Linked DNA regions of Bradyrhizobium sp. WD16. The protein of the gene in region 2 binds, or shares a complex with, the protein of the main gene of each other region. Links are inferred from orthologs where the notes say so. Each region holds a gene or a part of one and is shown on either strand. Other genes may lie near its edges.

Region 1 (11,873 bases), 1.3 Mb from region 2 along the record:
CGCGGATGACGTCGCCCCACCAGCTGGCCATGGTGTAGAGCACCCCGATGAAGCCGACGCCGAAGACGATCGGTGCGCCGGCGAACATGTGGTGCATCCACGCCACCGCGCCGAATGCCGTGATGAAGGCCGCGAGCGACCCCACCGCCGGCCATGGGCTCGGATCGACGAGATGGTAATCGTGATGCTTCACATGCCCCGTGGCCATTGCCTCTCTCCATTCGCGGGCCGCGGTCGTCGGCCCATGTTGCTCAGTCGATCAAGTGGACGCGTCCCCCGCGGCCGCGCCAAGTCCATCCCAAGTCCAGTCCGTCTCAAGTCCAGTCCGTCTCAAGTCCAGTCCGTCTCAAGTCCAGGTCCGGCCGCCCTACAGATTGCCCCGCCGCGCACCCTGCTCGCTGGCCGCGACCGGCTGCGCCTCGCTCTCGCGCACCGGATAGAAGGTGTAGGACAGCGTGATGGTGCCGATATCCTTGTTGTCGGCGTCCTCGGCGATCTTCGGATCGACATAGAACACCACCGGCATTTCGCGGCGCTCGCCCGGCGCCAGCGTCTGTTCGGTGAAGCAGAAACAGTTGATCTTCTGGAAATACGATCCGACGGTCAGCGGTGCGACGTTGTAGGCGGCCTGCCCGGTGGTGCGCCGCGCCGACTGGTTGGTGACGGTGTAATAGGCCGTCACGACCTCGCCGATCCGGACATTGATCTCGGTGGCTTCGGGCTCGAACTTCCACGGCAGCCCGCCGCCGACATTGGCGTCGAAGCGAATCGCGATGCTGCGACCGAGAGCGCCCTCCGGCGCCGATGTGGCGACCTGGGTCGTGCCGTTGAAGCCGGTGGCGCGGCAGAACCAGTTGTAGAACGGCACCGCGGCGTAGGAGGCGCCGATCATCAGGGCCACGACGCCGCCGCAGATCGCCGCCACAGCGGCGTCGCGGCCGAGCCCGCGCGCGGATTGCGGCTTGGGCGACGACGATGGCTGGGGCTCGGTCACGATCAGATCCCTTCCCGGCTACAGCGGACGGTGCAGCACCGCCGGCCCCTTGACCAGGGTGACGGCGAAAAACAGCAGCACCAGGATGCCGAGCGTCCAGGCGATCGCCAGCGAGCGCTCGCGGCGGCGGCGCTTCTGCTGCTCGGTGAGCACGATGCCCTCTTCCGGCTGGTCGCGATCGTCCATCGGCGCGCTATGCATCCTTTACCAGAGACCTAAGTTCTACCAGCCGTGCGCCATCAGCGGCCGCAGCAGAGCCTCGACCAGAAGCGTCGCGAACAGGGCGAACAGGTAGATGATCGAGAAGCCGAACAGCCGCCGCGGCCCGCGCAAGGCGCCCCGCCCGGTGCGAACGCGATAGACGTCGATGGCGAGCCACAGCATCCAGGCGCCGAGCGCCAGCGACACCACGCCATAACCGGCGCCGAAATAGCCGAGCGGCCAGGGCGCGGCGGCCACGGCCACCAGCAGGATCGTGTAGAGCAGGATCTGAAGCCGCGTCGCATCGGCGCCGGCGACCACCGGCAGCATCGGGACTTGCGCGCGGGCATAGTCGTCGGTGCGGAACAGCGCCAGCGCCCAGAAGTGCGGCGGCGTCCAGAAGAAGATGATCAGGAAGAGCAGAGCGGGCTCGACCGCCAGCGATCCGGTCGCCGCCGCCCAGGCGACCACCGGCGGCAGGGCGCCGGCGGCGCCGCCGATGACGATGTTCTGCGCCGTCGAGCGCTTGAGCCACATCGTATAGACGACGACATAGAAGAAGATGGTGAAGGCGAGCAGCGACGCGGCGATCCAGTTGACCAGGATGCCGAGCACCATCACCGAGAAGAAGGCCAGCGTCATGCCGAAGGCCAGCGCCTCCTGCGGCGTCACCCGGCCTTGCGGAATCGGACGCAGTGCCGTGCGCGACATCAGCGCATCGATATCGCGGTCGTACCACATGTTGAGGGCGCCCGAGGCGCCGGCGCCGACCGCGATGCACAGGATCGAAGTGATCGCCAGCACCGGATGCACGCCGCCCGGCGCCAGCATCAGCCCGACCAGCGCCGTGAAGACGACCAGCGACATCACCCGCGGCTTGAGCAGGGCGACATAGTCGTGAACCCCCGCCTCCGAAATGTGCGGTGTCAGTTGCAGCGAAGTGTGGTCGACGATGGACAACTGGGCTTTTCCTCGACGCTCCCGGTCAGCACGGCCGCAGGCGCAAGCGTGCGGCCGTGCTGATTGCTCTTACTGGATCCGCGGCAGAACCTCGAACTGGTGGAACGGCGGCGGCGACGACAGGGTCCATTCCAGCGTGGTCGCGCCGGCACCCCACGGATTGTTGGCCGCCTGCCGCTTCTTCATGAAGGCCTCGATGACGCCGTAGAAGAACACGACGACGCCGAAGGCCGCGATATAGGACCCGATCGAGGAGACCAGATTCCAGCCGGCGAAGGCGTCGGGGTAGTCGACATAGCGGCGCGGCATGCCCGACAGGCCGAGGAAGTGCTGCGGGAAGAACACCAGGTTGACGCCGACGAAGGTCACCCAGAAGTGCAGCTTGGCGATGCCCTCGTTGTACATGTAGCCGAACATCTTCGGGAACCAGTAGTACCAGCCGGCGAAGATGGCGAACACGGCGCCGAGCGACAGCACGTAATGGAAGTGCGCCACGACGTAATAGGTGTCCTGCAGCACGCGGTCGACGCCGGCATTGGCCAGCACCACGCCGGTGACGCCGCCGACGGTGAACAGGAAGATGAAGCCGATAGCCCAGATCATCGGCGCGCGGAATTCGATCGAACCGCCCCACATCGTGGCGATCCAGGAGAAGATCTTCACCCCGGTCGGAACGGCGATCACCATGGTTGCGGCGACGAAATAGGCCTGCGTCGCCGACGACATGCCGACCGTGTACATGTGATGGGCCCAGACCACGAAGCCGATGCCGCCGATCGCCACCATCGCATAGGCCATGCCGAGATAACCGAACACCGGCTTGCGCGAGAAGGTCGAGACGATCTGGCTGATCATGCCGAAGCCCGGCAGAATCAGGATGTAGACCTCGGGGTGGCCGAAGAACCAGAACAGGTGCTGGAACAGCACCGGATCGCCGCCGCCTTCCGCCGAGAAGAAGGTGGTGCCGAAGTTGCGGTCGGTCAGCAGCATGGTGATGGCGCCGGCGAGCACGGGCAGCGACAGCAGCAGCAGGAACACCGTCACCAGCACCGACCACACGAACAGCGGCATCTTGTGCAGCGTCATGCCGGGCGCGCGCATGTTGAAGATGGTGGTGATGAAGTTGATCGAGCCGAGGATCGACGACGCGCCGGCGAGGTGGAGCGAGAGGATCGCGAAGTCCACCGCCGGACCGGGATGGCCGGAGGTCGAGAGCGGCGCATACATGGTCCAGCCGGCGCCGACGCCGTTACCGCCGGGCTCGCCCTCGACGAAGACCGAGATCAGCAGCAGCGCGAAGGAGGCCGGCAGCAGCCAGAACGAAATGTTGTTCATGCGCGGAAAGGCCATGTCCGGCGCACCGATCATCAACGGCACCATCCAGTTGCCGAACCCGCCGATCATCGCCGGCATCACCATGAAGAAGATCATGATCAGGCCGTGCGAGGTGACGAAGACGTTGTAGGTGTGGCTCTCGTGGAACAGCTGGACGCCCGGATACATCAGCTCGATCCGGATCGCGATCGACATCGCCGCACCGATCACGCCGGCGATGAGCGCGAACACCAGGTACATCGTGCCGATGTCCTTGTGGTTGGTCGAATAGACGTAGCGGCGCCAACCGGTCGGATGATCGTGGGCGTGGTCGTCGTGGGCGGTATGTGCGTTCGATGCAGCGGTGGCCATTGTCGTCAGATCCTTTGAACCCGAATGGTTCTGAACCCTGGTGCGGTTCGTCGCCCTTGTTCCGAGATTGCGGGCGCCGCGCGCTTACTGCGCGGCGGCGCCAACCGAGGCATATGCGTTGGTGCCGGCCGAAGCGTACTTCTTCTTGGCTTCCTCGACCCAGCTCGCGAATTCCTTGTCGCTGACGACGCGGATCGCGATCGGCATGAAGGCGTGGTCCTTGCCGCAGAGCTCGGAGCACTGGCCGTAATACATGCCGACCTTGGTGGCCTTGAACCAGGTCTCGTTGAGACGACCCGGAATGGCATCGATCTTGATGCCGAAGGAGGGGATGGCGAAGGAATGGATGACGTCGGCGCCGGTGGTCTGGACCCGGATCACCTTGTTGACCGGCACCACCATCTCGTTGTCGACGGCGAGCAGGCGCGGCTGCTTGTCGGTCGCCATCAGCGAATCATATTCGAACTTGCCGTTGTCCGGATAGGCGTAGCTCCAGTACCACTGCTTGCCGGTCGCCTTCACGGTCAGATCGGCCTTCGGCACGTCGAGCTCGAGGAAGAGCAGCCGGAACGACGGCACGGCGATCGCCACCAGGATCAGCACCGGAACGATGGTCCACACCACCTCGATCAGGGTGTTGTGCGTCGTCCGGGACGGCGTCGGATTGGAGCGGGCGTTGAACTTGATGACAACCGTCACCAGCAGCGCCAGCACGAACAGCGTGATGGTGACGATGATCCAGAGCAGGAAATTGTGAAACCAGGTGATGTTCTCCATCACCGGGGAGCCGGACGGCTGCAGCGAATATTCCCAGTTCGACGGCTGCCCGACCTCGGCCATGGCCGAACTCGCGAACGCCAACCCACATGCGGCAACCGCCAGACCCAGAATTCGGCGGCCCCACCGTCCCCTCGACATCTTCATGTCGCCTGCGCTCCTGTCCAAGACCTCGATCCGACACTTCCTCCGGCCGCCGCGTCGTTCGAACGGCCTCGCGCGATCTGCATCGGTCGATTCCGTGTCGGTCGATCATCGGCGAGAGGGCGCCGGTAGCTCGCTTGCGCTCAGCCACCCGCCAATGCAGGTAGGAACGCCTCGAGTTTGCAGTGTTCACAAATCATAATTCTCCGGCCATCGCAATGCAGGAAAGTGCAGCGGCGAGGTGATCGCCCCTGCCTCGGCGCGAAGCCATGGCCTCGAGGCCAGCCGGCATCAACCGCCAGTTAACGAGCAACAACCATTACGCGCGCTTGACAGGCGCGGGCCGCGATGTACCCACGCTGACGATCAACGCCGCGCAGGCGATTCGGGCCCCATCCGGCTCCTGGCGAAGCGAGGGTGTTTTCACCGGCTGCCGCCTTCAAGGTGCCGTCATTGCCCTGTCAGCCTGCGGGGAAGATCGCCATTTTGTTGCCAAGGATCGACCCTGATGGGCGCTTCGAGACCTCACCACCCCGATGCCAACCGCCCGGCCGCGACGGGGCCTGCCGCTCCGACACCGACCCGCCGGCGGCGCGGTTCGCCGGCCTTCTGGCTGGTCATGGCCGGCCTGATCGCCCTCAGCTTCGGTTTCACCACTGGAACCGCCCTCGCCCAGGGCGCGGTCCGCTCCGTTCATGGCGACTGGCAGATCCGCTGCGATACCCCGCCGGGAGCCCAGGCGGAACAATGTGCCCTGATCCAGAGCGTGGTGGCGGAAGACAGGTCCAATGCCGGCCTGACCGTCATCATCCTCAAGACCGCCGACCAGAAGAGCCGGCTGATGCGGGTGGTGGCACCGCTCGGGGTGCTTCTGCCCTCCGGCCTCGGCCTCAAGCTCGACAATAATGATGTCGGCCGCGCCGGGTTCGTCCGCTGCCTGCCCAATGGCTGTGTCGCCGAAGTGGTGCTGGACGAAAACCTCCTGAACCAGCTCAAGACCGCCAAGACGGCGACATTCATCATCTTCGAGACGCCGGAGGAAGGCATCGGCTTTCCGCTCAGCCTCAAGGGCCTCGGCGAGGGCTTCGACAAGCTGCCCTGAATAACCGCTTCATTTGCCGCACAGTCATAAATTTTCTAGTGGATTGAACGACTTGACGTTCGCTTCCCGAGCCCGCGACCGGGGAACGGCGAACACGGGATCTTGCGCGGCTTCCGCTGGTTCTCGACCGCGGCAATCCCTATGTTGGTGGGCAAGACCCTGACCGCCAACGCTGCGACCGCCGCGCCGCCCGGGCGTTCCCCGCTGCAATCGGAGTTTCCATGACTCAGCAGACCGACAGCCCCGCCTCCCTCAGTTCCCTGCTCGATCGCGCCGGTCTCGATCGCGACGCGGTGCGCGGCGAGATGACCCGCGGCCTCGACGGCGCCGACGACGGCGAACTGTTCCTCGAATACAGGCAGTCGGAAGGGCTGATGTTCGACAACGGCCGCCTCAAGCAGGCGACCTACGACACCGCCCAGGGCTTCGGCCTGCGCGCCGTCAAGGGCGATGCGGTCGGTTACGCCCATGCCTCGGACATGTCGATGCCGGCGCTCGCCCGCGCCGCCGATGCCGTCCGCGCGGTGCGTGGCGGCTACAGCGGCAACTTCGCGGCAGCGCCGGCGCACAGCAATGCCAGGCTTTATGGCGACGACAATCCGCTCGACGGCGAGGCCTTCGAAAGCAAGGTCAAATTGCTCGCCGAGATCGACGCCTATGTCCGCGACAAGGACCCGCGGGTGCGGCAGGTCTCGGTGAGTCTCGGCGCCACCTGGCAGGTGGTGGAGATCTTCCGTCCCGACGGCGAAAGCTATCGCGACATCCGCCCGCTGGTGCGGATCAACGTTTCGGTGGTGGTCGGCTCCGGCGATCGGCAGGAGACCGGCAGCCACGGCTATGGCGGCCGCGAGGCCTATGCCCGCTTCATCGAAACCAAGGCCTGGCGCGATGCCGCCGACGGCGCGTTGCGCCAGGCCCTGGTCAATCTCGAATCGGTGCCTGCGCCGGCCGGCGAGATGGACGTGGTGCTCGGCCCGGGCTGGCCGGGCGTGATGCTGCACGAGGCCGTCGGCCACGGCCTCGAAGGCGATTTCAACCGCAAGCAGACCTCCGCCTTCGCCGGACTGCTGGGCCAGCAGGTCGCCGCCAAAGGCGTCACGGTGGTCGATGACGGCACCATCGCCGCGCGCCGTGGTTCGCTGTCGATCGACGACGAGGGCACGCCGACCAGCCGCACGGTGCTGATCGAGGACGGCATCCTGGTCGGCTACATGCAGGACCGCCAGAACGCCCGGCTGATGAACATGAAGCCGACCGGCAACGGCCGGCGCGAAAGCTACGCCCACATGCCGATGCCGCGCATGACCAACACCTACATGCCCGCCGGGCCGCACGACCCGGCGGCGATCATCGCCTCGGTCAAGAACGGCATCTACGCCGTCAATTTCGGCGGCGGCCAGGTCGACATCACCTCGGGCAAATACGTCTTCCAGTGCACCGAGGCCTATCGCATCGAGAACGGCAAGATCGGCGCCCCGGTCAAAGGCGCCATGCTGATCGGCAACGGCCCCACCGACCTGCACCGCATCACCATGGTGGGCAACGACCTCGAGCTCGACGCCGGCATCGGCACCTGCGGCAAGAACGGCCAGGGCGTGCCGGTCGGCGTCGGCCAGCCGACCTTGCGCATGGACCGCATCACCGTCGGAGGAACCGGGGCGTGAGCAGCGAGACGACGACGACCGCCAGGACCGTGCGTAACTGGACCGGCGCCGCCGCCCAGATGGTCTCGGTGTTCCTGCTGGTGATGGCGGCAAAGGGCGCCATCGCCGAGCCGTTCTATGTCCCGTCCGGTTCGATGGAGCCGACGCTGCTGATCGGCGATGCGCTGCTCGCCAGCAAATATCCCTACGGCTACAGCGCCGCCTCGGTGCCGCTGAACGTCTCGCTGCCCTCGACCTCGCGGGTGCTCGGCGCCCTGCCGGAGCGCGGCGACGTCGTGGTGTTTCGCTGGCCGGGCGACCATTCGCAGGTCTGGGTCAAGCGCGTGGTTGGCCTGCCGGGCGATCGCATCCAGATGAAGCAGGGCGAACTGTTCATCAACGGCACGCCGGCGACGCTCAAGCCCGACGGCACCGGCGAGGCCGAGAACGACGACGGCTCCAAGGCCGCCGCGCCGCGCTATGTCGAAATCCTGCCCGGCGGCCGCAGCCATCCGATCCTCAAGCTGCGCGCCCACGGCTTCCTCGACAACACGCCCGAAATCACCGTGCCGGCCGGGCGCCTGTTCGTGCTCGGCGACAACCGCGACAACTCCGCCGACAGCCGGGTGCCGCTGGCCGAGGGCGGCGTCGGACTGTTGCCGGTGGACAATCTCGTCGGCCGCGTCGAGACCGTGCTCGGCTCCTGGGACATCGCCCAGCACCATCGCTCGCCGGCGACCTGGCTCGACGCGCTGCGGGGCTCGCGCTTCCTGACCATCGTGCGGTAAGCGTCATCGGAGCGAGGGTGCGAACGACCTCGCTCAGCGCACCACGCCGGATGTGAAGCCCGGCTTGCGGCGCGGCGGCTTGATCTGGTTCTTCAGGAAGCACCGCGGCTCCCGACCGAGATAGCCCGGCCGCGCATAGGTCCAGGCCCGACACTTGTTGTCGCCGACACAGGCGGCCCGGCAGGCCTCGTCCTTGTCGCTCGCCTTCATCTCGAAACTGCGATAGTCGCCGCCGAAGCGATCGGTCGACATCTCGACTGCGCCGGTCCGCTGTTCGACCACGCCCGCGCCGCGCACGCCCGAGACGCAGCAATTGCTCTCGATCCGCGGCGGCACCGCGCTCTTCAGCCAGCAGGTCGCCTCGGCCGCAGCGTAGGTCGGATAGTTGAAGCTCCAGGCGCGACAACGCCGGTCGCGCTCGCATTGAAGCGCGCAATCCGCCGGATCGCCCGACAGCACCGGAGAATGCGCATAGTCGCTACCCGGCCGGTCGTAATTGACCTGGGCGAAGCTTGCCGGCGCTACAACCGCCACAATCAACGCCGTCAGCATGGCGCGCATCAGCGGCCGCACTCCTCCGAGCGACGGCCGGCGCGCGCGACAGCGTTGGGGGCGGACCATTCCGGACTCTCTCGGCGAGGGCGACAAACCGGCAAGCGGGTGTTGAAGCAGGGATCGACGTCGGATCGTCTTCGCGGGCCTGGGCTCGCAAGCGATCCGCTTCATTAAGACGCCAGCTTTCTGTACGCCAGATGAACGGGCCCGCCGCAACGGCGGCACCGTCATTCAGGATGTTCGTTTCAGGACATGTTCGTTTCAGGACTTTGCCGATCGGCGGCACGCCGATTGCGGCAGCTGCCCGGTTCAGAAGGCGAACTCCTCATAGGCCGGGTCGACCGAACCGCCCCATGCCCCATGATATTTCAACAGCATCTCCTCGGCGGGGGTCCTGCCGGCAGCGATGATCTGATCGAGCGGCTCGAGATAGCGGGATTCGTCGCGCCCGGTCTGGTCGACTTGGCCGCGGCGGCGCAGTCCGGCATGGGCCAGCACCAGGCATTCCTTCGCGATCTCGAATAGATAGCGATCGCCGATCCTGGCCTTGAAGCCGAGCCGCGGCACCTCGTCGCGCAATTGCTGGCGCTGCGCCGCGCTCCACGGGCGCACCAGGTCCCAGGCAGCCGAGAGGCTGTCGTCGTCGTAAAGCAATCCGACCCAGAAGGCAGACAAGCCGGGCAGACGGCCCCACGGCGCGCCGTCGGCGCCGCGCATTTCGAGATAGCGCTTGAGCCTCACCTCGGGGAAGATCGTGGACAGATGGTTGGCCCAGTCGGACAGGGTCGGCCGTTCACCGGGCAGTTTCTCGTTACGGCCTTCGAAAAAGGCGCGGAAGGAATCCCCGGCGACGTCGATATAGGAATCGCCGCGCTTGATGAAATACATCGGCACGTCGAGGGCATAATCGACCCAGCGCTCGAACCCCATGCCGTCCTCGAACGCCCAGGGCAGCATGCCGGAGCGATCCGCATCGGTGTCGCGCCAGATCTCCGAGCGGAACGACAGGAAGCCGTTGGGCTTGCCCTCGGTGAAGGGCGAGTTGGCGAAGAGGGCGGTGGCGACCGGCTGCAGCGCCAACGAGACCCGCAGCTTCTTCACCATGTCGGCTTCCGAGGAGAAGTCGAGATTGGTCTGCACCGTGCAGGTCCGGTACATCATGTCGAGCCCGAGACTGCCGACCTTCGGCATGTAGCTGGTCATGATCTGGTAGCGGCCCTTGGGCATTTTCGGAATCTCGCCGCGCGACCAGGACGGCGTCATGCCGAGGCCGAGAAAGCCGATGCCGAGCGGGGTCGCGACCTCGCGCACCTGGGCGAGATGCGCCATCAGCTCGCCGGCGGTCTGGTGCACGGTCTCCACCGGCGCGCCGGAGAGTTCGAACTGGCCGCCGGGCTCGAGCGAAATGGCGCCGCCGCCGGTGACATCGAGCAGGCCGATGATGTTGCCCTGCTCCATGATCGGTTCCCAGCCGAGCAGATCCTCCATGCCCCGGAGCAGCGCCTCGATGCCACGGCCGCCGGCATAAGGCACCGGGCGGTGTCCATCCAGCGTGAAGGGCGTCTTTTCGTGCTCCGTGCCGATGCGGAATTCGGCGGCGGGCTTGCAGCCGGCCTCGAGCCACGCGACGAGATCGTCGCGGCTCTGGAGCGGGGTCATGTCGATCTGGTCACGAGCCATGGAAAGTCCGGTCGAGAACCGCGGCAGCGTCGCAGGCGCGCGGTCGGGAATGGGGACCGCCTGCGCCGGCGGCCAAGGGTGAATAAAAGCTCATCGGACGCCCGCGGCGTCTTTGCCGGGCAGGAGCGCGGCATCGTTGCAGGAGCAGCCCAGGCGGTCGAGCAGATCGCAGAGTCTCAGCGCGTCGCCGTCGGAGAGCTTGGAACCGATGTGGCGCTCGATGGCCGCCGAATAGGCCTGCCACATCTTCTTCTGCAGCTCGCGGCCGGCCTCGGTGATCTCGATGAACTGGCCGCGCTTGTCCATCTTGCATTCGCGGCGGACGGCGAGTCCCTCGTCGACCAGACGGTCGATCAGCCGCGACGTCGAATATTGCGGAATCAGCATCTGCCGCTCGAGTTCGACGGGACGCATCTCGCCGCGCGGCGAGCGCGACAGCTCGAACAGCGCGTCATACCAGGCGAGCGGCGGAAACCCGGCCTTCTTCAGGTCATGCTCGACGGCGTCGAGCACCCGGCTCTGCACCCGCATCAGGCGGATCCAGGCGGCTGTCGCTTCGCTCGAGGGTTTACGCTTCATGATCCCGTCATGGTGGTTCGCCGCGACTATAGCCCGGTCAATGCAGCTGCATCAATATTGACAGTTCCGTGCAGGCATTTAAACGCATGCGGCAACGAACCCATTTCTCCGGTGGAGTGGATTTGCCACTCGCCACCTTCGGACCATCCAGGGAGGCCCATGATGAAACTTTATTATACGCCCGGCGCCTGCTCGCTGTCGCCCCATATCGCCCTCAAGGAGGCCGGCCTGCCGCACGAACTGGTCAAAGTCGATCTCAGGGCCAAGAAGCTCGCCAATGGCGAGGATTTCACCAAGATCAATCCAAAAGGCCAGGTGCCGGCCCTGCAGCTCGATAACGGCGAGTTGCTGACCGAGGGGCCCGTCATCGTCCAGATGATCGCCGATCATGTGCCGGAGAAGAAACTGGCACCGGCGAACGGCACACCCGAGCGCTATCGTCTGCAGGAATGGCTGAACTTCATCGGCACCGAGATCCACAAGACCTTCAGCCCGCTATTCAACCCCACCCTGGCGGACGAGGCCAAGGCAGTGTTCCGGAACCGGCTCGCCATCCGCCTCGGCCATGTCGACAGCGCCCTCGCCGGCCGCGACTACCTGATGGGCAAGGAATTCACCGTCGCCGACGGCTATCTCTACACCATGCTGCGCTGGGCCGAAAACATGAAGATCGACCTTGCGGCAATGCCGAACCTGATCGCCTACCAGGCACGGGTCGCGGCGCGGCCGCAGGTCCAGGCGGCACTGGCGGCGGAGACGTAACG
Region 2 (11,874 bases):
ATAGGCGTCGGGATCAGTCTTGATCAGGTCCTCCGGCAGCGGCGCCCGCTGGGCGAGAAACGCCCAGTGATAGATCTTGAGCGCGAAGGTGCGATCGATGCTCGACCAGTATTCGTAGGTCGGCAGGATATCGAGGGTGGCGAGCCTCATGAGCCGGCCGGGATGATCGAGCGCGAGACGATAGGCGACGCGAGCGCCGCGATCGTGCCCGGCAGCCGCGAAACGGGCATGGCCCAGCTTCTCCATGGCCTCGATCATGGCCTGCGCCATGCCGCGCTTGGTGAACGGAGTGTGCTCGGCATCGCTCACCGGCACATCGGACCAGCCGTAGCCCGGCAGGTCGGCGATCACCACTGTGAAATGCGGCGCGAGCTGCGGCGCCACGCGGTGCCACATCACATGCGTCTGCGGATAGCCGTGGAGCAGCAGCAGCGGCGGGCCTGAACCGCCGACGCGGGCGAAGATGCGCCCGCGCGCCGTCGAGATCCACTCCGAGGCGAAACCGGGAAACAGATCGGCGAGGTCGGACATTGCCTCTTCCTTCGATTTCGTCAGGCCTGCCTGTTCCGGCCACGACACGGAGTTCGAGCCTATCTGCTGTCCTTCTCGCGCGCCACCGCGCGCCAGCCGATATCGCGCCGGCAGAAGCCCTCCGGCCAGCGGATGCGGTCGACCGCCGCATAGGCGCGGCGCTGTGCCTCTGCGACGCTTTCGCCGATCGCGGTGACGTTGAGCACCCGGCCGCCATTGGCCCGGATGGTGGCGCCGTCCGCGCGCGTGCCGGCATGGAAGATCTCGACGCCCTCGACCTTGGCCGCTTCGTCGAGTCCCTCGATGACGCTGCCCCTGGCATAATCGCCCGGATAGCCCCTCGCCGCCATCACCACCGTGAGCGCGGCCTCGTCCGACCAGCGCAGGTCGAAGCTCTTGAGCTGGCCGTCGCAGGCGGCAAGCAGTGCGGGAACGAGATCGGATTTGAGGCGCATCATCAGCACCTGGGTCTCGGGATCGCCGAAGCGGACATTGTATTCGATCAGCTTCGGACCCTCGGCGGTGATCATCAACCCGGCGAACAGCACCCCCTTGTAGGGCGTGCCGCGCGCTTTCATGGCGCGCAGGGTCGGCAGGATGATCTCGTCCATGGTGCGCCGGCACATGGCGTCGGTCATGACCGGCGCCGGGGAATAAGCGCCCATGCCGCCGGTGTTCGGCCCCTCGTCGCCGTCGAAGGCGCGTTTGTGGTCCTGCGCCGCCGCCAGCGCCAACGCATCATCGCCGTCGCACAGCACGAAGAAGGATGCCTCCTCGCCGACCAGGCATTCCTCGACGACCGCCTCGGCGCCGGCCGCGCCGAAGCCGCCGCCGAGCATCATGTCAATCGCCGCCTCGGCCTCGGCGACGCTGGCGGCGACCACGACGCCCTTGCCGGCGGCGAGGCCATCGGCCTTGACGACGATCGGCGCGCCTTGCGCGCGGATATAGGCCTTGGCCTGGTCGGCGTCGGAAAAGCGCTCGTAGGCCGCGGTGGGAATGCCGCCCTCCCGGCAGAGATCCTTGGTGAAGCCCTTGGAGCTTTCGAGCCGGGCGGCGGCCTTGGTCGGCCCGAAGGCCTTGATGCCGGCTGCGGCGAGATCATCGACGATGCCGGCGGCGAGCGGCGCCTCCGGTCCCACCACCACCAGATCTACCGCGTTGGTCTTGCAGAAGGCGATCACCGCGCCATGGTCGGCAACGTCGAGACCGACGCATTCGGCGTCGTGGGCGATCCCGGCATTGCCCGGAGCACACCAGAAATTCGTCACCAGAGGCGAGGCCGCGATCTTCCAGGCCAGGGCATGCTCACGTCCGCCGGAACCGAGCAGAAGGATATTCATGGGCTTTGGTCTCCTGAACCGACCGGTTAGCCGCTCGCGGCAGGGGAAACAAGGGCCGGAACCTGCCCCTTGCCGGTCTGCCGACATCGCGGACAACGCAGCCCCGGGGGCATTGGCGGGGGCGATTCGAGCGCCTACCTTGGCGGCTCAACCCGAAAGCTTGATTCGACATGGTCTCCGCTCCCGCCCCGCTCGCCAATGCGCCGGAATTCTCGGTTTCCGAGCTGTCCAATGCGCTCAGGCGCACGGTCGAGGACGCCTATGGCCATGTCCGCGTGCGCGGCGAAATTTCCGGCTTTCGCGGCGCACATTCCTCCGGCCACTGCTATTTCGCCCTCAAGGACGCCTCGGCCAAGATCGAGGCGGTGATCTGGAAGGGCGTCCATGGCCGGATGCGTTTCAAGCCGCAGGAGGGCCTCGAGGTCATCGCCACCGGCAAATTGACCACCTATCCGGGCTCGTCGAAATACCAGATCGTCATCGAGGCGCTGGAACCCGCCGGGGTCGGGGCGCTGATGGCCCTGATGGAGGAGCGCAAGCGCAAGCTCGCCGCCGAAGGGCTGTTCGACGAGGCGCGCAAACAGCTCCTGCCGTGGCTGCCGGAGGTCATCGGCGTCGTCACCTCGCCGACCGGCGCGGTGATCCGCGACATCCTGCATCGGCTCGAGGACCGCTTCCCGCGCCGCGTGCTGGTCTGGCCGGTGCGGGTGCAGGGCGAAGGCGCCGCCGAACAGGTCGCAGCTGCCATTCACGGCTTCAATGCCCTGCCCGAACGCGGCCGCATCCCGAGGCCCGACCTGCTGATCGTGGCCCGCGGCGGCGGCTCGCTGGAGGACCTGTGGTCGTTCAACGAGGAGATCGTGGTGCGGGCCGCGGCGGAGAGCATGATCCCGCTGATCTCGGCGGTGGGTCACGAGACCGACGTGACGTTGATCGACTTTGCCGCCGACCGGCGGGCGCCGACGCCGACCGCGGCTGCCGAAATGGCGGTGCCGGTGCGAGCCGAACTCACGGTGGAGGTCAATAGCCTCGCCCGCCGCGCCTTCGCCTGCTGGCAACGCGCCCAGGAACATCGCCGCAGCGAATTGCGCAGCGCCACGCGGGCGCTGCCGAGCGCCGCCGACCTGTTGGCCATCCCGCGCCAGCGCCTCGACGCCGCGGCCACCGGCCTGCCGCGGGCGCTGAAGGGCAATACCCACGCCCATTACCGACGCTTCGCCCAGGCCGACGCCCGGCTCACGCTGCGCGTGCTGCGCGCCCAGGTCGACCATGCCGCCCAGCGCCTGCAGATGACCGGCGACCGGCTTTCGTTGTCCGCGCGGTCGCTGCTGCAGCGCCGGCGTGACCGCTACATCGGCATCGAGACGCGGTTGAAAGCTTCCCGCTTTGCCAATGCCAAGGCGCAGCGCCAGCTGCTGGCGCGCGACCGTGAGCGCGCCCAGCGCCTCACTGAGCGCGCGGCACGGGCGCTGACCACCCTGGTGGAGCGGCGCCGGGCGAGGATCGAGCATTCCGGGCAGCTGCTGGCGGCGCTATCCTATCGCAGCGTCCTTGCGCGCGGATTTGCCCTGGTGCGCGACCAGGCGGGCCATCCGCTCCACGCTGCCGCGGCGGTCGCCCCGGGAGCCCGATTGAGCCTCGAATTCGCCGACGGCCGGGTCGCCGCCACCGCCGAGGGCACAGCGCCGCCGGTCGATGCGCCGAAGCCGCAGCGCCGGCCGAAAACCGAGGTGAAGGCCGAGAAAGCCGAGGCGCCCAAGCACGCCGATATGCAGCCCGACAAGCAGGGCAGCCTGTTCTGACGGCACCGGCTTCCGGCAGGACAGCCTTTGACAGGCGGGCGCCGCGCCCCCATTTATGATACAAGATCAATCCGGCGCGGCGACGCGCGACCAATTCGGGACACTCAGCGTGCTCAACAGATTCTCGTCCTCAGGCCAGTCCGAAGCCCGCCTGCAATATCTCGACGGCGACTATCGGGTCGTCAGCCCGGGCAGTTATGTGGTCTGCGCTGTCAGCGGCGTGCGGATTCCGCTGGACGAGTTGAAATACTGGAGCGTCGACCGCCAGGAGGCCTATGCCACCCCGACCGCGGTGCTGGAACGCCACTTCCCCGAGGCGCTGAAGTCGGCCTGAGCTGAAGTCAGCTTGGGCTGAGGTATCATAGCGCCACATTGAGCGGCCGCGCGCTGCCGCTGATTTCGATCGTCATGCCCGGCCTTGTACCGCCGAGACAAACCCGGCCATGACGACGAGGCTCGGAATCGTCGTGGAACGCTGAGCTGGAAAAACGCCTCTGCGTGCTGATCACCCGCGCCGCAACAGCCGCGCCAGGAATCCCTCGACATCCCCCTCCAGCACCAGCCTCACGCGCAGCGCCGTCAGGCTTGGGGCGAGGTCGGCCAGCGCCGGATCGCTGGCGATCCGCACCAGATCCTTCTGCGTCGTCACCAGCGCCAGCGCCTCTGTCCGCGCCGTCGCCGCCAGCGCCTCGATTTCCTCGCGCCGGTAGGCATGGTGATCGGCGAAAGCCGCCTCGCGAACGACCTCGACGCCATGGGTCCGCAAGGTGGCGACGAAACGGGCCGGATCGCCGATCCCCGCGAAGGCAAGGCAGCGGCGACTTCTGAGCACGGCCAGCGAGGATGGCTGGGGCGCCAGTTCCGCCCGCCACACCGGCCTGCCCCTCGCCGCAACCTTCGCGGCTAGGGCATCCGCCGCCGAGCCATGGCCGACGATGACGAGCGCGTCGGTGCGCTCGAGCTGCGGCTCGAGCGCCGCACGCAGCGGCCCCGCCGGAAACACCAGTCCGTTGCCGAGACCGCGCCGGGCGTCGATGACGATGATGCTGGCGTCCTTGACGAGCGCCGGATTCTGGAAGCCGTCGTCGAGCAGGATGACGCTGGCGCCGCGGGCGATCGCCATGGCCGCGCCGGCGGCGCGATCGCGGGCGACGATCACCGGCACCTCCGAGGCCATCATCAAGGGCTCGTCACCCACCTCAGCGGCGCTGTGCTGCGTCGGCTCGACCGCCGCGGGACCGGCCAACCGACCGCCATAGCCGCGGCTGACCACCACCGGTTGTTCACCCATCTTGCGTAGCAGTGCCGCCAGCGCCAGCACCGTCGGCGTCTTGCCGGCGCCGCCGAGGTGATAATTGCCGACGCAGATCACCGGCACCCCGACCCGCCGGCCGGGACGCGCCAGGCGGCGCGTTGCGATCCGGCCGTAGATCATCGCAGGCAGCGCCAGCAGGCGCGCCTGCCAGGACGGCGGCCGGTGCCAGAAGCCCGGCTCACGCATCGATGGCACCGCGTTCGATGCGCAGTTGCAGCAGATAGGGCTCGAGCGCCGCCAGCGTGCGCTCCAGCGCGCCGCCGAGCCGCGTCACCACCTCGGTGCCCGCCGCGACCATGCGCGCTCGCGCCGCCTCGTTGCCGAGCAGGCGGGCGATACGCAGCGCCAGATCGTCCGCATCGCTCACCAGGGCAGCGCCGCCGGCCTGGTCGAGCGCTTCATAGACTTCGGCGAAATTGAACACGTGGGGCCCGTGCAGCGTCGCAGCGCCGAGCTTGATCGCCTCGATGGGGTTCTGCCCGCCATGGGGCACCAGCGAGCCGCCCATGAAAACCACCGGAGCGAGACGATAGACGAGGCCGAGTTCGCCCATGGTGTCGGCGACGTAGATCTCGGTTTCACGCGAAGGCAATTCGCCGCCGGCGCGGCGCGCCACGGCGAAGCCCGCGGCCGCGAGATCGCGCGCAACCGCCTCGCCGCGCTTGGGATGGCGCGGCACGATGACGGAGAGCAGGCCGGGGATCTGCGATGCCAGGCGGGCATGCACCGCCGCAATCAGTTCCTCCTCGCCCGGATGGGTCGAGGCGGCCGCGATCACCGGCCGACCGCCGATCGCCGCGCGCAGCTGCGCGAATTTCGCCGGATCCGACGGCGGCGCCGCAACGTCGAGCTTGAGATTGCCGGTGACCACCACGTTCTCGGCGCCGAGGGCGCTGAAACGTTCGGCATCGAGCTGCGACTGGGCGAGGCACAGTTCGAAGCGCCCGAGCAGCGCGCTGATGGTGCCGAGCGCGCGGCGCCAGCGCGGATAGGACCGCGGCGACATCCGGCCGTTGATCACCACCATCGGGATGCGGCGCGAGGAGGCCGAGATGATCAGGTTCGGCCACAGATCGGATTCGATGAACAGCGCCAGCGACGGCTGCCAGAAATCGAGGAAGCGCGACACGTAGCGCGGCGCATCGAACGGCACATATTGATGCAGCACGTCCGAAGGAAAGCGCTTGGCGACGATGCCGGCCGAGGTCACCGTGCCCGATGTGAGCAGGATGCGAATGTTGTGCGCGCGCAACCGCCCGATCAGTTCCGCAGCCGCCAGGACCTCGCCGACGCTGGCGCCGTGGATCCAGATCAGCGGCCCGCGCGGCCGCGCGACGCCGGGAAGACCGCGGCGCTCATTGATCCGGCCGGTCTCCTCCTTGCCCTGGCGGATGCGCCGATGGATCAGCAGCGTGCTCAGCGGCATGGCAGCCGCCGACAGCCGCCGATAGGCGCGCAGTGTCAGCGGCAGGTCAACCGGCACGGTCGGCCTCGTCCGCGCGGCCGACGATGGCATAGGCTCTCCGGGTCACCTCGTTGAGGTTGTCCTGAAGCTGCACGCGCAGAGCCTCCATGGCCGCGTCGTCGGCGTCCGCCGGCACCCTGACCGACTTGCCGGTGGCGATCACCCCGCGCCCGAACGGCAGGTTGATCACCGAACGATCCCAGTTGTTCAGACGCTTGAACCGGCTGGTGGCGATCGCCACCGGTATAATGGGCCGGCCGGAATCGCGTGCAAGCATAATCACGCCGAGACCGGCGACACGCGATACCTTGGGGACATCGGCGGTCAGCGCCATGTTGACGCCCTCCTCGAGCACCCGCAGCATGGCCTTGAACGCCGCGACCCCACCCTTGCGGTGGAACGACGCGCCGTGATCGCCCGAGCCGCGCACCGTGCCGATATCCAGCCTTTCGGCGGCGATGGCGTTGATCTCGCCGTCGCGATGACGCGAAACCAGCACCTTCGCCTTGAGATGCCGCCGCTTGAGGAACGGCATCATGAAATGCTGACCGTGCCAGAAGGCGACGACCACCGGCATCTGCGGCTCGAACTGCGCATAGAGGTCCGGCGGATCGTAGCTGAAGCGGTTGGTCAGCCAGACGAAGCGCAGAAACTCGGACGCGACGAAACCGGCAGCGTGCTGAAACCAGCTCGATCGGGTGATCTGACGAAGGGACATTTACAGGCGGGTGCGATCGCTCAGTTCGACTTGTCGTCCGAGGTCGGATCGAGCAGGCGGTGCAGATGCACGATGAAATAGCGCATGTGGGCGTTGTCGACGGTCTGCTGCGCCTTGGCCTTCCAGGCCGTGTAGGCGCTGGCATAATTCGGAAACACGCCGACGATATCGAGCCTGTCGAGGTCCTTGAAGGTGATGGTTTCAAGGCTGGTCAGCTCGCCGCCAATGACGAGGTGAAGCAGCTGCTGCGAGGTGTCGGACATGGATCTATTTCCCTGAAGCAAACGGCCGGGGCCGCCTCATAAAGTTACAAGTGCCCTGGCATCGACGGTACTTTCGGAACCGCGCTCTGCTCGGCGCATGGTCAAAAGCGCATGGTCAGACCGGAGGGCTGCGCCTGAAATGCGCGACGATGCGGGCGTGCCGTTCGCGCCCCGCCGCCACCAAGGGCTCATGCTTTACCTCGGGGCGGTTATAGACGACGGCTTCGCCGGAGAGCGAGGTCATGGTTCCACCCGCTTCGTGCACGATTAAATCGGCCGCCGCAAGGTCCCAATCATGGCTATGCCCGCCTGCAAAAGCAGCATCCAGCCGCCCCTCGGCTGCCCGGCAGATCTTTAGCGCCAGCGAGCCGATCCGGGGATGCAGCGGTCCCGGTTCGAGCGCTTCGCCGAGGCGCTGGACCAGCGGCTTGGGGCCGACGATGCGGCCGGGGTCGAGCCGGGCGCCGGCCGCGGCCCGGATCGGCGCATCGTTGCGGCGGGCGCCCTCGCCGCGCGCGGCGAAGAACAGTTCTCCCGTCACCGGGGCGAACACGGCGCCGAGCAGCGGCGCGTCGCCCTCGACAAGGCCGACGCTGACCGACCAGTCCTCCTGGCCGGCGAGATAGGACCGCGTGCCGTCGATCGGATCGACGATCCAGACCCGGGGCCGTGCCAGCCGGGCCGGATCATCGGCGCTTTCTTCCGACAGCCAGCCGTAATTCGGGGTCGCCGAGCGCAGCCTCCGCGCCAGCAGATCGTTCACCGCGAGGTCGGCTTCCGACACCGGCGAGGACTTGCCCTTGATCCAATTGCGCACGTCCGTGCGGAACAGGCTGAGCGCCAGCGCGCCCGCCTCGCGGACGGCTTCGATCAGAAGCGCGGTGTCCTCGGCCAGCCGGCCCTCGAGCGCGACGTCAACGTCCGGCAATCGTCAAACCCTCGATGCGGATGGTCGGCGCGTTGATGCCGTAGCGGAAGACGAGGTCGTTCGCGGGGGTGAGCGACTTGAAGATGTCGATGAGGTGGCCGGCGATGGTGACCTCGCTCACTGGATAGGCGAGCTCGCCATTCTCGATCCAGAAACCGGCAGCGCCGCGGCTATAGTCGCCGGTGACGCCGTTGACGCCCGAACCGATCAGATCGGTGACATAGAAGCCCGAGCCGATGTCGGCCATCAGTTCCTTCGGCGTCACGTGACCGGGTTCCATGTGCATGTTGTAGCTGCCGGGCGACGGCGACGACGAAACGCCGCGATGGGCATGGCCGGTGGTGACGAGCCCGAGCTCGCGGGCCGTGGCGCAATCGAGCAACCAGGAGGTGAGCACACCGTCATCCACCAAGGCAAGGCGCTTGACCGCGACGCCTTCAGCATCGAACGGCTGCGAGCGCACCCCGCGCGGCCGCAGCGGATCATCGATGATGCGGATGCTGGAATCGAACAGTTGCTGACCGAGGCGGTCCTTGAGAAAGCTGGTCTTGCGGGCGATGGCGGCACCGTTCACTGCCCCGGCGAGATGACCGACCAGCGAGGCCGACACCCGGGGATCGAACAGCACCGGCGCCTTGCAGGTCGCGACCTTGCGCGGATTGAGCCGCTTCACCGCCCGCTCGCCGGCGCGGCGGCCGATCACCGCAGGGCCTTCCAGATCGGCGGCGTGAATTGCCGAGGTGAAATCGTAATCGCGCTCCATGGCAGTGCCCTGCCCGGCGATCGCCGTGGTCGAGAGGCCCTGGCTCGAGCGCAGATAAGCGCCGTGGAAGCCGGTCGAGGTTACCAGCACCATGCCACCGATGCCGCAGGACGCCGAAGCTCCGCCCGACTTGGTGACGCCGGTCACCGCGAGCGCCGCCGCCTCCGCCTCCAGCGCCCGTCGCTCCAGATCGGCGGTCGAAGGCATTGCCGGATCGAGCAAGTCGAGGGCGGGAATGTCGCGGGCCAGCAGCGCCGGATCGGCGAGGCCGACAAAGGCATCATCGGGAGCGACCCTCGCCATGGCGACCGCGCGCTCGGCGAGCCGCGCCGCGGCGTCGCCCGCAGCAACATCGTTCGTCGACACCACCGCCTGGCGGCGGCCGACGATGACGCGCAAGCCCACATCGTCGCCCTCGGAGCGCTCCGATTCTTCGACGCGGCCATCGCGCACCACGACGCTCTGGGACATGCCGCGCACCGCCACCGCATCGGCCGCATCCGCGCCGGCACGCTTCGCCGCCTCGACGAGGCGCTCGGCGAGGTCACCGAGCGCGGATTGGTCGAACAGATCCGAAGCGGGGGATTTTGAAGCCGCGGCCGTAGCCGGAGAAGATGCGTTCACGAGACCATCCCGATTAGCAGGCCGTGTGGCCGATGATGCGTTGGTGTCGCGTCTCCAACGTTCGTATTCCGTTGCAGCAGGCGCTTATACGAACGTCGGAAACAAAGGGACACTAGTGTGGCGTCTCGCAATTGCCTACCGCCTTCGCGGCAACCCTCTCGTAGGCAATTGCGAGACATAAGCCACACTAGCACTTTGATTTTGCTAGTGTCCCTATGTCTCCGAATTACCGTGCGAGTGCGAGGCAAACGTAGCGGTAATTCGGAGACGGGACACTAGCATCAATATGATTCCAGTGCGGTTTTGGATCTGACGATCGTACGAAGAACCCGCTGCAATGTTGATACGAGCGTCAGATCCAAAACCGCACGAGTTGCGCACGCTCATGGAACCCGACGCGGCAGGCCTGCGCCTCGCCGAGTTCGCCACCCTTAAGAAATGGGCAGAATCCAGTCGCGGTTCAAGCACGCCCGCAACGCGAAATAAAGCAAATTTCCGTTCCCCGGCAAGGAGTCGTCAAGCATGTCGCGGGGTGAGGTTCGATTAACCAGCCTTCTTAAGCGGATACGGAAAGCGCGATGGCACAGTCGCCCCATCGACCGGGAACATAATCCTGGCGGGGAGACTGAAATCGTGAGGCGTCAATTCGGAGCTGGCGGGACACCCGCCGGGTCGGGCCGCGCACTGCGGCTCGACCCACACACTTTACCGGTGCGGTTCGATGCGCGCGATGCGCGTGCCGACGGCGGTATTCGCCAGGTCGAGATCGACCGCGACCGCATCACCCTGCGGCGCGCCGTGCGCGGCATGCGGATGGCGATCAATGTCCGCGTCGACGACTTTCTCGGCATCGCCATGCGCGAGGCCGATGCCGGCTGGATGCTGGTGCTGGTACATCGCGATCCTTCGCTCTCGATTCCGCTGGTGTCGTGCGAGGACAGCGTCGAGATCGAGCACGCCGCCGCGACGTGGCGGGACACATTGGCGCTGCCGATGATCGACGAGGACGACGCACAGCGCGCCGGGCCGGCGAGCCGGCGGCGGCGGCACAATGTGATCAAGACCCGCCGTCCGCGCATCCTGATGCGCCGGCGCTGCGGCGCGGCGCTCGGCGCCATGCGCATCCACCGCGACGAGCGCGAGATCATCGCGCCGGAGTAAGCTGACCCGCATCTCGTTTTTCTTCGCCGCTGCGCTGTCACGGCCATGCTTGTCGCTCGCAAGACACTTGCGTTGTCATCGCCCGGGTTCGCCCGCTTGAAGCGGCGATGACGGCGGAGGTCGTGGCAGCGCCGCGGCCGTGACTTTATCTCGGCGCGATCGGGCAACAACAACCGGGGGTAGTGCGGGCGCGCAGGCCGTTCAGCCGCCAGTCGTCTGAGCAATGCCCTCTTGCGATCGAGCGCCCCCTACGCCGTCGCCTCGACCTTCAGGCTCGCGCCATCGGCGGCAACGATGCGCACGCGGCTGCCCGCCGGCGCGTCGGGGCCCGACACGCGCCACACCGTGTCGTCGATCCGCACGATGCCGGCGCCGTCGATGATCGGCCGCTCCAAGGTGAAGACGCGTCCGACCAGCGCATCGGCGCGGCGGTTGAGATAGGGCTGGTCGGTGGCATCCTGGCGCGGCCGGCCGAGCCGGCGCCACAGCGGCACGGCGGCGAGCGCGAAAACCGCGAAGCCGACGAGCTGCCACTGCCACGACCACGCCACCAGGAACGAGAGCAGCCCGACGAGGAACGACGCGAGGCCGAGCCAGAACAGGAAGACGCCGGGCGCCAGCATCTCCAGCCCCATCAAGACGAGGCCGGCGATCAGCCAGCCCCAGCCGCCGAGTGCCGTCAGCATCTGCATCACCCCTCAGCCCCGCCCGGCCGGCGGCGGGGTTGCCGGCGGGGCGCCGGCGGCGGGGACGCTGCCGCGACGGGCGGCGGCCGCCGCCGACGCCGCGCTCTCGCCGAAGGTCGCCTTGGCGATTTCGCCGATGCCGGCCAGCGACGAGAGGATGCCCGTCGCCTCGATCGGCAGCATCACGATCTTCTGGTTGGGCGACTGGGCGATCTCGCCGAAGGCTCGGATATATTTGTCGGCGATGAAATAGTTCAGCGCCGCGACATCGCCGC

What was found.
Region 1: the proteins of DB459_RS12875 (region 2) and tldD are in contact, whole or in part, in a solved structure (PDB 5NJ9), measured with the Escherichia coli proteins. The link is inferred for Bradyrhizobium sp. WD16 from one-to-one orthologs.

What each region holds. Positions count from the first base shown.
Region 1 is NZ_CP028908.1:1,430,403-1,442,275, forward strand. Bases 5,428-8,306 are described here. They hold tldD (metalloprotease TldD), read left to right. Parts: upstream 5,428-6,085; coding sequence 6,086-7,528; downstream 7,529-8,306. Other genes in these bases: DB459_RS06690 (invasion associated locus B family protein), read left to right, coding at 5,428-5,864; lepB (signal peptidase I), read left to right, coding at 7,588-8,295. Also shown: DB459_RS06660 (cytochrome c oxidase subunit 3), read right to left, coding at 1-208; DB459_RS06665 (cytochrome c oxidase assembly protein), read right to left, coding at 368-997; DB459_RS06670 (CoxF protein), read right to left, coding at 1,013-1,180; DB459_RS06675 (heme o synthase), read right to left, coding at 1,217-2,155; ctaD (cytochrome c oxidase subunit I), read right to left, coding at 2,225-3,841; coxB (cytochrome c oxidase subunit II), read right to left, coding at 3,926-4,765; more of DB459_RS06690, read left to right, coding at 5,382-5,427; DB459_RS06705 (PAN domain-containing protein), read right to left, coding at 8,329-8,856; DB459_RS06710 (glutamate--cysteine ligase), read right to left, coding at 9,160-10,530; DB459_RS06715 (MarR family winged helix-turn-helix transcriptional regulator), read right to left, coding at 10,621-11,109; glutathione transferase GstA, read left to right, coding at 11,272-11,871. UniProt on the Escherichia coli protein: Metalloprotease involved in CcdA degradation. Suppresses the inhibitory activity of the carbon storage regulator (CsrA).
Region 2 is NZ_CP028908.1:2,777,741-2,789,614, reverse strand. Bases 7,553-10,432 are described here. They hold DB459_RS12875 (TldD/PmbA family protein), read right to left. Parts: upstream 9,753-10,432; coding sequence 8,352-9,752; downstream 7,553-8,351. Other genes in these bases: DB459_RS12870 (DUF6101 family protein), read left to right, coding at 10,386-10,432; DB459_RS12880 (3'(2'),5'-bisphosphate nucleotidase CysQ), read right to left, coding at 7,553-8,365. Outside these bases: DB459_RS12920 (alpha/beta fold hydrolase), read right to left, coding at 1-531; purD (phosphoribosylamine--glycine ligase), read right to left, coding at 591-1,874; xseA (exodeoxyribonuclease VII large subunit), read left to right, coding at 2,045-3,676; DB459_RS12905 (DUF2093 domain-containing protein), read left to right, coding at 3,786-4,010; lpxK (tetraacyldisaccharide 4'-kinase), read right to left, coding at 4,182-5,177; DB459_RS12895 (3-deoxy-D-manno-octulosonic acid transferase), read right to left, coding at 5,170-6,507; DB459_RS12890 (lysophospholipid acyltransferase family protein), read right to left, coding at 6,464-7,174; DB459_RS12885 (DUF4170 domain-containing protein), read right to left, coding at 7,195-7,437; more of DB459_RS12870, read left to right, coding at 10,433-10,913; DB459_RS12865 (NfeD family protein), read right to left, coding at 11,162-11,599; DB459_RS12860 (SPFH domain-containing protein), read right to left, coding at 11,612-11,874.